3 regions of the Lelliottia sp. JS-SCA-14 genome follow, and region 3 is predicted to be linked to each of the others. Evidence: predicted binding sites of a transcription regulator. Region 3 holds the regulator's gene; each other region holds the start of a gene.

Region 1 (4,348 bases), 620 kb from region 3:
CGGAACCGCCGACCACTTCGTAATCTTCACGCCCGGCAAGCGTCGCGGAGAGCGTACTTTTCCCGGAGCCGTTCGGCCCCATAATGGCGTGCACTTCGCCCGGACGGACTTCAATATTCAGCCCGCGCAGGATCGCTTTATCTTCCACACTGACCTGTAAATCTTTAATGCTTAACATGTTTATTCCTTAACCGACACTGTGTTCAAGGCTGATGGCCAACAGTTTTTGTGCTTCTACGGCAAATTCCAGCGGCAACTCAGAGAACACGTCCTTACAGAAGCCGTTCACAATCATCGAAATCGCATCTTCTTCGCTGATACCGCGCTGCAGGCAGTAGAACAGCTGATCTTCCCCGATGCGCGAGGTGGTCGCCTCGTGCTCCAGCTGGGCGCTGTTATTGCGGCATTCGACATACGGGAAGGTGTGCGCCCCGCAGTCGGTACCGATCAGCATCGAATCACACTGGGTGAAGTTACGCGCGTTGGTCGCCGTCGGCATGATTTTCACCAGCCCGCGATAGCTGTTCTGGCTGTGTCCGGCGGAGATGCCTTTCGAGATGATGGTCGATTTGGTGTTTTTGCCGATGTGGATCATCTTGGTGCCGGTATCGGCCTGCTGATACCCGCTGGTCAGCGCCACGGAGTAGAACTCGCCGATCGAGTTGTCGCCGCGCAGAATGCAGCTCGGGTATTTCCAGGTGATCGCGGATCCGGTCTCGGACTGGGTCCAGGACATTTTGCTGTTTTCGCCTTCGCACAGGGCGCGCTTGGTGACGAAGTTCAGGATACCGCCGGTGTTGCCATCGCCAGGGAACCAGTTCTGCACCGTGGAGTATTTCACTTCCGCGTCTTTGTGGATGATCACTTCCACCACCGCGGCGTGCAGCTGGTAGCTGTCGCGCACCGGTGCGGAACAGCCCTCAATGTAGCTTACGTAGCTGCCTTCGTCGGCGACCAGAATGGTGCGCTCGAACTGGCCGGTTTTTTCGGCATTGATGCGGAAATAGGTCGAGAGTTCCATCGGGCAACGCACGCCTTTCGGCACGTAGATAAAGGTCCCGTCGGAGGCGACCGCCGCGTTCAGCGCCGCAAAGAAGTTGTCGTTACTCGGGACCACGGTACCGATGTATTTCTTCACCAGCTCCGGGTGATCGTGAATGGCTTCGCCAAAGGAGCAGAAGATAATCCCCTGTTCGGCCAGCTTGCCACGGTAGGTGGTGGCGACCGATACGGAGTCAAAGATGGCGTCGACCGCGACTTCTCGCCCTTCGCGCACCGGCACGCCGAGCTGCTCGAAGGCCTCTTCGACCTCTTTGCTCAGGAAGGTGTTGCCCCCGGTTTGCTGCACCGCGCCAGGCTGTGAGGCGCAGGTATCGTCACAGCTGCCGCAGGATGGCGCGGAGTAGTAGCTGTAATCCTGATAGTTGAGTTTGTCGTAGTGCGCCTTCAGCCAGTGGGGCTCTTCCATCTCCAGCCACGCGCGAAACGCGCTCAGGCGAAACTCGAGCATCCACTCCGGCTCGTTACGTTTGGCCGAAATCGCGCGCACCACCTCTTCGTTGATGCCTTTCGCTAATTCGTCCGTTTGCAGCTGGGTGAAGAAGCCCTCTTTATAGTTGAGGTGCCCGCCACTCCAGGTATTCACATCGTCAGTTGCTTCAGTATTACGAGACATAGTACCGCCTATACCCCAAAGCTTTCGCCGCAGCCGCATTCATTCTGCGCTTTCGGGTTATTGAATTTGAATAACTGGTTTAAGCCTTCGCGCACGTAGTCGACTTCAGTGCCATCGATAAACGGCATCGCCTGCAGGGCGACAAACAGCTTCGCCCCGTCGGTTTCGAATACCAGATCATCTTTTTCGGGCACGCTGACCGTATCCAGCACGTAGCCAAATCCGGCGCAGCCAGTCTGTTTAACGCCTAAACGCAAGCCCACAATTTCCGGCTTTTTCGCCACCAGCTCGTGAATATGCGCCGCCGCCGTGGGCGTCAGCGTCAAACCACGCCAGGCAAAATCAGCGGGATTAAAGGTTTCTGAATGCAATTCCATAGGTCCACCTCATCTATTAAGCCACCAGGGGCATTACACCATGTTAGTGATAACGATTATCACTTCAACCCCCTGACAGCAGGGGCTTTCGGCTAAACCGCCCTTTTTGGCTACTTTTATTAAGCATAGACCCTGCCACGCAGGTTACTTAGCTATGTCGAAATTGTTTAATCTATTGATGTATAACGCATTTGAGGGGGTTAAAGCGTGAGAATGGTGCAAGGGGAAAATATGTATCGGGAATACCTATTTATTTAATTGGATTTTTAAAAGTTGTTAAATCATACGATTAAGGGAAAAGCAGAAGCTGAGAATGTCCGCATGGCAGTTATTGTAGCTTTTTTAATGCCCTCTAAAATCTCTAGATGAAACGTTTTCCTTTCCGTTTTAAATTCGTTACATAATCTATCTCTATAATTTTACTCATGTTATTTATTTTACCTATAGCACCTAATGCCACGAAAAGCGCCACGTGCGGTGATTTATTACGAAAATCATCATCGTTCAACAGGAGTTTTTTATGGGATGGAACGCAACCGCAGCGGCAAGCTACGCCCGTTGGCATGCAGGAACGACTTCTCAGCATCGGTGTGCAGAATTCACACGCCAGGCTATCAAAGCAGGCGGCATCGATATAGGGCACACTAAGGACGCCAGAGATTATGGGCGCTTACTCGAAGGATCGGGCTTTAGAGCTATCGGTACGGGAGAAAATCCACGCGCTGGGGATGTTGTCGTTATTCAGCCGTATGCTCGTGGGAATCACAGCGGCCACATGGCTATTTTTGATGGCACGACCTGGTACTCTGATTTTGTTCAGCGCGATATGTGGAGTGGCCCTGGTTATCGCACCGCCCGCCCGGCATACGTCATTTACAGGAAAAATTAGATGCGCGCCCTTATATTGCTCGCCCTTTTCTTAACCGGCTGTGCATCGCATATCCCGGCACCGGAAGCCACCGTTAAAGATTTCTATGTTTTTTACCTTAACGCCTTCGTTTCTGACAGCCACGCAGATTCCCTCGACTCACCACAAATGAAGCAATATGTGGCAAAAGATACCCTCGCGAGGCTGAAAACAATTCAAAGTCTTGAAGAGCAGGAAATTGTTGAGGCTGATTACTTCACTTACAGCCAGGACTATGCCGAAGAATGGATTCCCGCACTTGAGGTTGGAAAGGCTCGGGATGGCGCAGGCGGAAAAGTGATTGATGTCTGGCTGGGCATGCAGGATGGCAAAAAGTATCAGCTGCGTGACTACCTGCGCCTGGAGGATCAAACCTGGAAAATTTACCGCGTCGTTAGTGTCTCAGACGGATTTGAGCAAAATATCTTTGATGACAAAGCAATTGCTGCCGCCCGGACGTACGCACAGAGTATTCAAAAATGACATAGGCCGTTTTTCCAGGAAAACACCGAATCCTGAGCGGGTGTGCAATGAGGGACTAAACTTTAGTCTGACACCTAAAGGAGATAACTATGTCATCACATGATTTTGAAAATGAAGCCGATCGCCTGGCGAAGAAAGCCCTGAACAAAGCCGATGAATTTGCGGGCGAGGCTCAGTCACAGTTTGGCGATGCGGTGGATTCACCGAAGCATCAGTTGAAAGGTGCCGCTCGCAAATACGCAGCACAGGCATCAGACGTCGCGTCAGAGGTCTCAGACAGAGTCCGTGATAATCCATTGACCGGATTGATGGCGGCGGGTGCGATTGGTCTTATCATTGGTTTACTGGTAGGCCGGAAATAAGCAGCAGAACGAATACGACAGGCCCGCAAGGGCCTTTATGCTATCGACAGGACGGTTAGCCTGCGATGAAAGAGACGGAAAAACCTTGCTCTCGCCAGTGGTCTAGCTGTTCCTGTTGACGTCTTGACGGCGCATGGCCGGTCCAGACAAAGAGTTTTTGACCGGGGAACAGTTCCGGTTTCGGCGAGTCAATCGGCTCAGCCAGCACATCAACATGCCATCCCTGCTGTGACAAACGCCCTGCTTCAAGCCATAAACGCGTACGATCATCCGTATCCCAGCCAATCAACAACGCCTCTTTGCCCGGTTTTTTACGCGCTTCGACCAGTAGCGTGGCAATAAAATCGATCAGCACGCCGTCCAGCAGGCTGGACATGTGTCGGGCGGTATTGTGATCGAGGCTTAAACGTTGACGAACGGGGATGAAAATGTGGTCAATGAGGGCTTCAACGGCGTGGTCACGACGGAATTCCGCAATTTTAAGTCGCAGTTTTGCCGGACTGGCAAAACGCAGCACCGTCATCATCTCTTCCTGGAAAGAGAC
Region 2 (4,348 bases), 1.9 Mb from region 3:
GTTCGACGAGCCGCCGAAAGAGAGTTACTGCGAGCAGATTATTACCGACCATCTCGGTCTGCGCCTGAACAACGCCCCGGCAGACAGCTGGCGCAAAGGCGTGGTGAGCTGGACCTGGCGCATCAAGGTGCTGATGCACCTCGAAACTGAACTGATGGGCACCGTGCGCGAACGCGCGGAAGACGAAGCGATCAACGTTTTCGCCCGTAACCTGCACGATCTGCTGATGGCCGCCCCGGCGGGACTGCGCGCCACCATGGGTCTCGATCCGGGCCTGCGTACCGGCGTGAAAGTGGCCGTGGTCGACGGCACCGGCAAACTGGTCGCTACCGACACCATCTATCCACACACCGGCCAGGCCGCGAAAGCCGCGGTGGTGGTCGCCGCGTTGTGTGAAAAATACAACGTCGAGCTGGTGGCGATCGGTAACGGTACCGCATCGCGCGAAACCGAACGCTTCTTCCTCGACGTACAAGAGCAGTTCCCGAAAGTCACCGCTCAGAAAGTGATCGTCAGCGAAGCCGGTGCGTCGGTCTATTCCGCGTCCGAACTGGCGGCGCTGGAGTTCCCGGATCTCGACGTTTCCCTGCGCGGTGCGGTCTCTATCGCCCGTCGTCTGCAGGATCCGCTGGCAGAGCTGGTGAAAATCGATCCGAAATCCATCGGTGTGGGCCAGTACCAGCACGACGTCAGCCAGACTCAGCTGGCGCGCCGTCTGGATGCGGTGGTGGAAGACTGCGTAAACGCCGTCGGCGTGGACCTGAATACCGCTTCCGTTGCGCTTTTAACCCGCGTGGCGGGCTTAACCCGCATGATGGCGCAGAACATCGTCGCCTGGCGTGATGAGAACGGTCAGTTCCAGAACCGCCAGCAGCTGCTGAAAGTAAGCCGTCTGGGGCCGAAAGCCTTCGAACAGTGCGCAGGCTTCCTGCGTATCAACCACGGCGATAACCCGCTGGACGCCTCAACCGTCCACCCGGAAGCTTATCCGGTGGTGGAGCGCATTCTGGCCGCCACGCAGCAGGCGCTGAAAGATCTGATGGGCAACAGCACCAACCTACGCGACCTGCGCGCCGTTGACTTCACCGACGATAAATTCGGCGTACCGACCGTCACCGACATCATCAAAGAGCTGGAAAAACCAGGCCGCGACCCGCGCCCTGAGTTTAAAACCGCGAAATTCGCCGAAGGCGTGGAGACGATGAAGGATCTGCAGCCGGGCATGGTGCTGGAAGGCGCGGTCACTAACGTCACTAACTTTGGTGCCTTTGTCGACATCGGCGTGCATCAGGATGGTCTGGTGCATATCTCGTCGCTGGCCGATAAATTCGTGGAAGACCCGCACACGGTGGTCAAAGCGGGCGATATCGTGAAGGTGAAAGTGCTGGAAGTGGATATGCAGCGTAAGCGCATCGCCCTGACCATGCGCCTTGACGAACAGCCGGGCGAAACCAATGCTCGCCGCAGTAACAGCGGTGGTGCACGCGATCAGTCCCGTCCGGCAGCCAAAGCCGCGAAACCCCGCCCTCAGGCCCAGCCTGCCGGTAACAGCGCGATGATGGATGCGCTGGCCGCCGCAATGGGCAAGAAACGCTAATGTCCCGCGCGTTTGCCCGGCCAATTCATAGGCCGGGCAAACGCAGTGCCGCCCGGCAGCCAGACCGCACCCTTCAAAATAAATAAGAACGTACTCACTCATTTAATATGAATCAGGGAACCGATTTCATATCCATATTTAAACCATCGTTTATCACTTAGTTAACAAATTAATTTTTCAAACCTCATTCACCATCTCAATAAATATTGAGCAAGGTCAAACAGTCCTCGAATTAATGTCCATATGAACATCCCGTCACATTTTAAATATTGCTGATAGAAACCATTCTCATTATCATGAATCTGTCGATTATTTAACCTTCGGTCAAAGTGGTCTCTATGCAATTCACACCAGACAGTGCCTGGAAAATTACCGGTTTTGCCCGCGAAATTAGCCCGGCGTATCGTCAGAAGCTGCTGTCACTAGGCATGCTGCCAGGCTCCTCGTTTCAGGTTGTGCGCATCGCGCCGCTGGGCGATCCCATCCATATCGAAACCCGTCGCGTCAATCTGGTATTGCGTAAGAAAGACCTCGCGTTATTAGAAGTCGAAGCTTTAGTCCGATAAACCGCCAGCTGTTAGACCGAGTCTAAAACAATGAAAAAATTAACCATTGGCTTAATTGGTAATCCTAATTCAGGCAAGACAACCTTATTTAATCAGTTAACGGGCGCACGTCAGCGCGTCGGTAACTGGGCCGGTGTGACCGTTGAACGCAAAGAAGGTCAATTCTCCACGACCGACCATCAGGTCACCCTTGTAGATCTTCCCGGCACTTATTCGCTCACAACGATTTCGTCGCAGACCTCTCTCGATGAACAGATTGCCTGTCACTATATTCTGAGCGGCGACGCGGATTTACTGATTAACGTCGTCGACGCTTCCAATCTCGAGCGTAACCTGTACCTGACGCTGCAACTGCTGGAGCTGGGCATTCCGTGCATTGTGGCGCTGAACATGCTCGATATCGCCGAGAAGCAAAAAATCCGCATCGACATCGATGCGCTTTCCGCACGCCTTGGCTGCCCGGTGATCCCGCTGGTCTCCACCCGCGCGCGGGGCATTGATGCGCTGAAACTGGCCGTCGATCGCCATACGGGCAATACGGATCTCGAACTGGTGCATTATCCGCAGCCGTTGGTGCGCGAGGCCGGAATTCTGGCGCAGGAGATGGCCCACGCCATGCCACAGAAACAGCGCAACTGGCTCGGGCTGCAAATGCTGGAAGGCGATATCTACAGCCGCAGCTACGCGGGCGATGCGGCGCAGAAGCTGGATATGTCGCTGGCGCGCCTGAGCGAAGAGCTGGACGATCCGGCGCTGCACATCGCCGACGCGCGTTATCAAAGTATCGCCGCCATCTGTGAAGTGGTCAGTAACACCCTGACCGCTGAGCCGAGCCGTTTCACCGCCGCCGTTGATAAAATTATTCTCAACCGTTTCCTCGGCTTGCCGATCTTCCTGTTGGTGATGTACCTGATGTTCCTCCTCGCCATCAACATCGGTGGCGCGCTGCAGCCGCTGTTTGATGTCGGCTCGGTGGCGATCTTCATTCACGGTCTGCAATGGCTGGGCTACACCCTGCACTTCCCGGAATGGCTGACGATTTTCCTCGCCCAGGGGCTGGGTGGCGGTATCAACACCGTCCTGCCGCTGGTACCGCAGATCGGCATGATGTATCTGTTCCTCTCCTTCCTTGAGGATTCCGGCTATATGGCCCGCGCGGCCTTCGTGATGGACCGCCTGATGCAGGCCCTCGGTCTGCCGGGTAAATCCTTCGTGCCACTGATTGTCGGCTTTGGCTGTAACGTCCCATCGGTTATGGGCGCGCGAACACTCGATGCGCCGCGCGAACGTCTGATGACCATCATGATGGCGCCGTTTATGTCCTGCGGCGCGCGTCTGGCGATCTTCGCGGTCTTCGCAGCGGCGTTCTTCGGCCAGGAGGGCGCGCTGGCGGTCTTCTCCCTGTACCTGCTGGGTATCGTGATGGCGATTTTGACCGGCCTGATGCTCAAACACACCATCATGCGCGGCGAAGCGTCGCCGTTTGTGATGGAGCTGCCGGTCTACCACGTTCCGCACATCAAAAGCCTGCTGATCCAGACCTGGCAGCGCCTGAAAGGCTTCGTTCTGCGCGCCGGTAAGGTGATTGTGATTGTCAGCATTTTCCTGAGCGCTCTGAACAGCTTTACCCTCAGCGGCCAGGCGGCGGATAACATCAACGACTCGGCGCTGGCCTCCGTCAGCCGCGTCATCACCCCGCTGTTCAAGCCGATTGGCGTTCACGAAGATAACTGGCAGGCGACCGTCGGACTGTTCACCGGCGCGATGGCGAAAGAGGTGGTGGTCGGTACGCTGAATACGCTCTATACGGCGGAAAATATTCAGGAAGAGGAGTTTAATCCGGCGGAATTCCACCTCGGTGACGAACTGCTGAGCGCGGTGGATGACACCTGGCAGAGCCTGAAAGACACCATCAGCCTGAGCGTACTGGCCAACCCCATTGAAGCCAGCAAAGGCGATGGGGAAATGGCGACCGGTGCGATGGGCGTGATGAGCCAGAAATTTGGCAGCGCGTCTGCAGCCTATAGCTACCTGATCTTCGTCCTGCTCTACATTCCGTGCATTTCCGTGATGGGGGCGATTGCCCGCGAGTCCAGCCGCGGCTGGATGGGCTTCTCGGTCCTGTGGGGGCTGAACATCGCTTACTCACTGGCGACGGTGTTCTATCAGGCGACCAACTTCAGCG
Region 3 (4,348 bases):
TTTAAGGCGCTTTTATTCGTCAAAGAGGAACAATCTATGCGTACGTTCAGTGGCAAACGTAGTGCGCTGGCGCTGGCTATCGCCGGTGTGACAGCAATGTCGGGCTTTATTGCAGCTCCGCAGGCTCAGGCAGCAGGCTTTATCGATGATTCGACACTCACGGGCGGTATCTATTACTGGCAGCGTGAACGTGACCGTAAAGATGTCACCGACGGCGACAAATACAAAGTTAACCTTTCTCACTCCACCTGGAACGCCAACCTGGATTTCCAGTCCGGTTATGCGGCTGATATGTTCGGTCTGGATATTGCTGCTTTCACGGCCATCGAAATGGCGGAAAACGGCGATAGCGCACACCCGAACGAAATCGCGTTCTCCTCAAGCAACAAAGCGTACAAAGAAGACTGGTCTGGCGATAAGAGCGGTATCAGCCTGTATAAAGCGGCGGCAAAATTCAAATACGGTCCAGTATGGGCGCGCGGTGGTTACATTCAGCCAACCGGTCAGACCCTGTTAGCCCCACACTGGAGCTTCATGCCAGGTACTTACCAGGGCGCGGAAGCCGGGGCGAACTTTGACTACGGCGATGCGGGTGCGTTGAGCTTCTCCTACATGTGGACCAACGAGTACAAAGCGCCGTGGCACATCGAGATGGACAAGTTCTACCAGAACGATAAAAAGACCCGCGTGGAGTATCTACACTCTCTCGGCGCGAAATATGACTTCAAAAACGACCTCGTGCTGGAAGCGGCGTTCGGCCAGGCGGAAGGTTACGTCGATCAGTATTTCGCCAAAGCCAGCTACAAATTCGATATCGTTGGCGGCCCGCTGACCACCAGCTATCAGTTCTACGGTACGCGTGACAAAGTCAGCGATGGCAGTGTGAACGATCTGTATGACGGTACCGCATGGCTACAGGCGCTGACCTTTGGCTACAAAATCGGTCAGGTGGATTTACGACTCGAAGGAACTTATGTCAAAGCCGAAGGGCAGCAGGGCTACTTCCTGCAGCGTATGACGCCAACCTACGCCTCTTCCAACGGTCGTCTGGATATCTGGTGGGATAACCGTTCAGACTTCAACGCCGACGGCGAAAAAGCGCTCTTCTTCGGCGCGATGTATGACCTGAAAAACTGGAATCTGCCGGGCTGGGCAGTGGGCGCATCTTACGCCTACGCATGGGACGCGAAGCCGGGCGACATGGCTACGCCAGACGCTTACTACGATCCAAACTATCGCCTGAAAGAGTCCGCTTACAGCCTGGATGCGATGTATACCCTGCAGGACGGTCGCGCGAAAGGCACCATGTTCAAACTGCACTTCACGCAGTATGACAACCACTCTGATATCCCAAGCTACGCAGGCGGTTACGGCAACATCTTCCAGGATGAACGTGACGTGAAATTCATGGTTATCGCACCATTCACCATCTTCTGATGAACTGCCTGGCGGGGTCACACCCGCCGGAATGGAGACCAACATGTTGAAGAAAATTGTAGTGGTGGCGGTACTGGCATCGGGTCTGGTTGCCTGTGCGCAGCCTCAGGCACCGAAAGAAGATTCTCGTCTCAAAGAGGCTTACAGCACCTGTATCAACACCGCGGAAGGCTCGCCGGAGAAAATCCAGGCCTGCCAGAGCGTGCTGACGGTACTGAAGAAAGAAAAGGCACATGAGCAGTTTGCGACGCAAGAGAATGTTCGCGTGATGGACTATCAGGCCTGTATCCAGGCGCGTAAAACGGGTAATGGTGAAGCAGTGAAAGCCGATTGCGGCCAGCTCTGGCAGGAAATTCGCAAGAACAACGCGCAGTAATCTGCGTTCATCAACGCCCGGCAGCGAGAGCTCGCCGGGCGTTTTGCATTTATTGCAGGCAAAAAAAAAGCCAACCGTCAGGTTGGCTCAGAGTATGAAGCAGAATTATTTGGTATCGTGAGCGTGCTCGTTTTCGCGGCAATCGCCTTCAGCACAGTGACCATACAGATACAGGCTATGGTTGGTCAGACGGATGCCATGTCGGGTGGCAATCTCACGCTGACGTGCTTCGATAGAGTCATCGCTAAACTCAATCACCTTGCCGCAGTCGAGGCAAATCAGGTGATCGTGGTGATGCTGCTGCGTCAGTTCAAAAACGGATTTACCGCCTTCAAAATTATGACGGGTGACAATGCCGGCGTCATCGAACTGGTTCAGAACGCGGTATACGGTCGCCAGCCCAATCTCTTCGCCCATGTCGATCAGACGCTTGTATAAGTCTTCCGCACTGACGTGATGGTTGTCCGGCCCTTGCAGAACTTCCAGGATTTTTAAACGAGGAAGCGTCACTTTCAGGCCAGCCTTCTTTAATGCGGTATTGTTGTCAGTCATGCGGAATCTGTCCTGTTGCTAAACGATTCACTTCCTTAAGAAGTGACAGAAAATGCAGTTGGGATAATGCGTCTCATTATAGAACTGCCATGTCTAAATGAAAACCGCAAGTCTCAAGCAAAGTATGCTTATAAAAACGTGGTATCACCAACAAACTTGTTCGATGGCATCCACTTTAACCCTGGGACATTGTACAGGTATGAACGCAAAAGTTAAAAATTTGTAGCAATTATTTTGATTGGAATTATCTATCAATGAGGCATAGCGTAAAACGCTACACCTCACAGATTTGATCAGGCGTTCAGAATGTCGTCGAGGTGCAGTTCTTCGCGGATCTGTTTCACCCACTTGTCGACGCGCTCTGCGGTCAGCTCTGGCTGACGGTCTTCGTCGATAGCGAGGCCAACAAAGTGGTCGTCATCCGCCAGGCCTTTAGAAGCTTCGAAATGATAGCCCGCCGTTGGCCAGTGGCCGACGATCGCGGCGCCGCGTGGCTCAATGATGTCGCGGATGGTGCCCAGCGCATCACAGAAGTACTCTGCGTAATCTTCCTGGTCGCCGCAGCCGAAGAGGGCCACGAGCTTGCCGTTGAAATCGACTTCTTCCAGCGTCGGGAAGAAATCATCCCAGTCACACTGCGCTTCGCCGTAGTACCAGGTTGGGATGCCGAGCAGCAGAATATCGTAGCCTTCGAGATCTTCTTTGCTGCTCTTAGCAATGTCATGCACGTCGGCAACGTCTTTACCAAGCTGTTTTTGAATGTTTTTTGCGATGTTTTCGGTATTACCGGTATCGCTGCCGAAAAAAATGCCGATGATTGCCATGAGTAAAATAACCTCTTGAAACTTAATGGTATGGTGGCGCAATTTGTCCACGGATAAGGGCAATCATAGCAGAACAGGGAAGTCTGCGGAAACAGCTATCACGCGGGACTGCACTCTGTGCTACATGAAAGGGACAAATGAGTGGATTTTCAGACGATCACCTGGTGCTGCGCCACGCCTGAAGTTGCGCCATCAGCATCTCTTCAATCAGCTCGCTGCGGCTGATTTCGCGGGCGTCGGCCAGTTCACTTAAGGCGTCAGCCGCTTCCGCGTTGAGTTTTAGCTCGACGCGTTTAAGCCCACGACTCTTGTCGCGTTTTAGCTGATTGCGCTTATTGATGCGCAACTGTTCATCACGCGAAAGCGGATTGGTTTTTGGTCGTCCCGGTCGACGTTCAGTCGCGAACAGATCTAATGTCGTGCGGTCCGTTTGTTCTTTGGCCATGATTCAGAGACTTCGGGGGAAAACAAGCAGCCCTGCTATTGCCGGGGCGATGAGCGCGACATCATACATGACGTCAACCTGCACGCCAACGACTGGTGACCCGCAGGCAACCGGTCGCTGGCTTTTTAATCAAATCACATTATCAGAGAGATAACGACGAATCGCCCGCAGCACGGCTTCCGGTTTTTCGGCGTGAACCCAGTGTCCGGCTCCGGCTACCACATGTGCACGCGCCTGGGGGAATTGCGCCAGCAGCTCATCGCGACAGGCGTCGGTGACGTACGGGGAATTCCCGCCACGGATAAACAGGGTAGGGTGCGGCCAGGCCGGAACGTTGTCCCAGCCGACAATATGGGAATATTGATCCCACAGCACCGGCACGTTAAAACGCCATGCGCCATCGACGAAGGATTTCAGCAGAAACTGCACCACGCCTTCTTCATCCAGATGTTCGCGCATCACCGCCGCTGCCTGCTGGCGCGTGGAAACGCCCGCCTCGGTCACGGCGTTGATCGCCGCAAAGATTTCATCATGACGGCGCACGTCGTAATCCACCGGGGCGACGTCGATCACCACCAAATGGTCGATACGCTCAGGAGCCAGCGCCGTCAGAGCCATGACCGCTTTGCCGCCCATCGAATGGCCAATCAGCGTCGCTTTTTCAATCTGGTTGGCATCGAGGGTATCCAGCAGATCCTGCGCCATCGCGGCGTA

What was found. The regulator Fur, encoded in region 3, represses iron uptake genes when iron is present. The targets are predictions, from matches to a motif close to ATAATAATGAGAACNACTATCAA.
Region 1: sufA (Fe-S cluster assembly scaffold SufA) is a predicted target of Fur. The motif match lies at 2,093-2,115, and genes of this name have one in related genera.
Region 2: feoA (ferrous iron transporter A) is a predicted target of Fur. The motif match lies at 1,873-1,895, and genes of this name have one in related genera.

Annotation. Positions count from the first base shown of each region.
Region 1 covers NZ_CP141606.1:2,089,277-2,093,624, reverse strand. The annotation lists gene sufC (Fe-S cluster assembly ATPase SufC) at 1-178, opposite strand, end outside; gene sufB (Fe-S cluster assembly protein SufB) at 188-1,675, opposite strand; gene sufA (Fe-S cluster assembly scaffold SufA) at 1,684-2,052, opposite strand; gene U9O48_RS09875 (NlpC/P60 family protein) at 2,573-2,941, shown strand; gene U9O48_RS09870 (YbjP/YqhG family protein) at 2,942-3,442, shown strand; gene U9O48_RS09865 (DUF883 family protein) at 3,532-3,804, shown strand; gene U9O48_RS09860 (MerR family transcriptional regulator) at 3,860-4,348, opposite strand, start outside.
Region 2 covers NZ_CP141606.1:4,481,319-4,485,666, forward strand. The annotation lists gene U9O48_RS21015 (Tex family protein) at 1-1,597, shown strand, start outside; gene feoA (ferrous iron transporter A) at 1,936-2,163, shown strand; gene feoB (Fe(2+) transporter permease subunit FeoB) at 2,194-4,348, shown strand, end outside.
Region 3 covers NZ_CP141606.1:1,473,401-1,477,748, forward strand. The annotation lists gene chiP (chitoporin ChiP) at 37-1,437, shown strand; gene chiQ (ChiQ/YbfN family lipoprotein) at 1,484-1,813, shown strand; gene fur (ferric iron uptake transcriptional regulator) at 1,919-2,365, opposite strand; gene fldA (flavodoxin FldA) at 2,659-3,189, opposite strand; gene ybfE (LexA regulated protein) at 3,347-3,634, opposite strand; gene ybfF (esterase) at 3,764-4,348, opposite strand, start outside.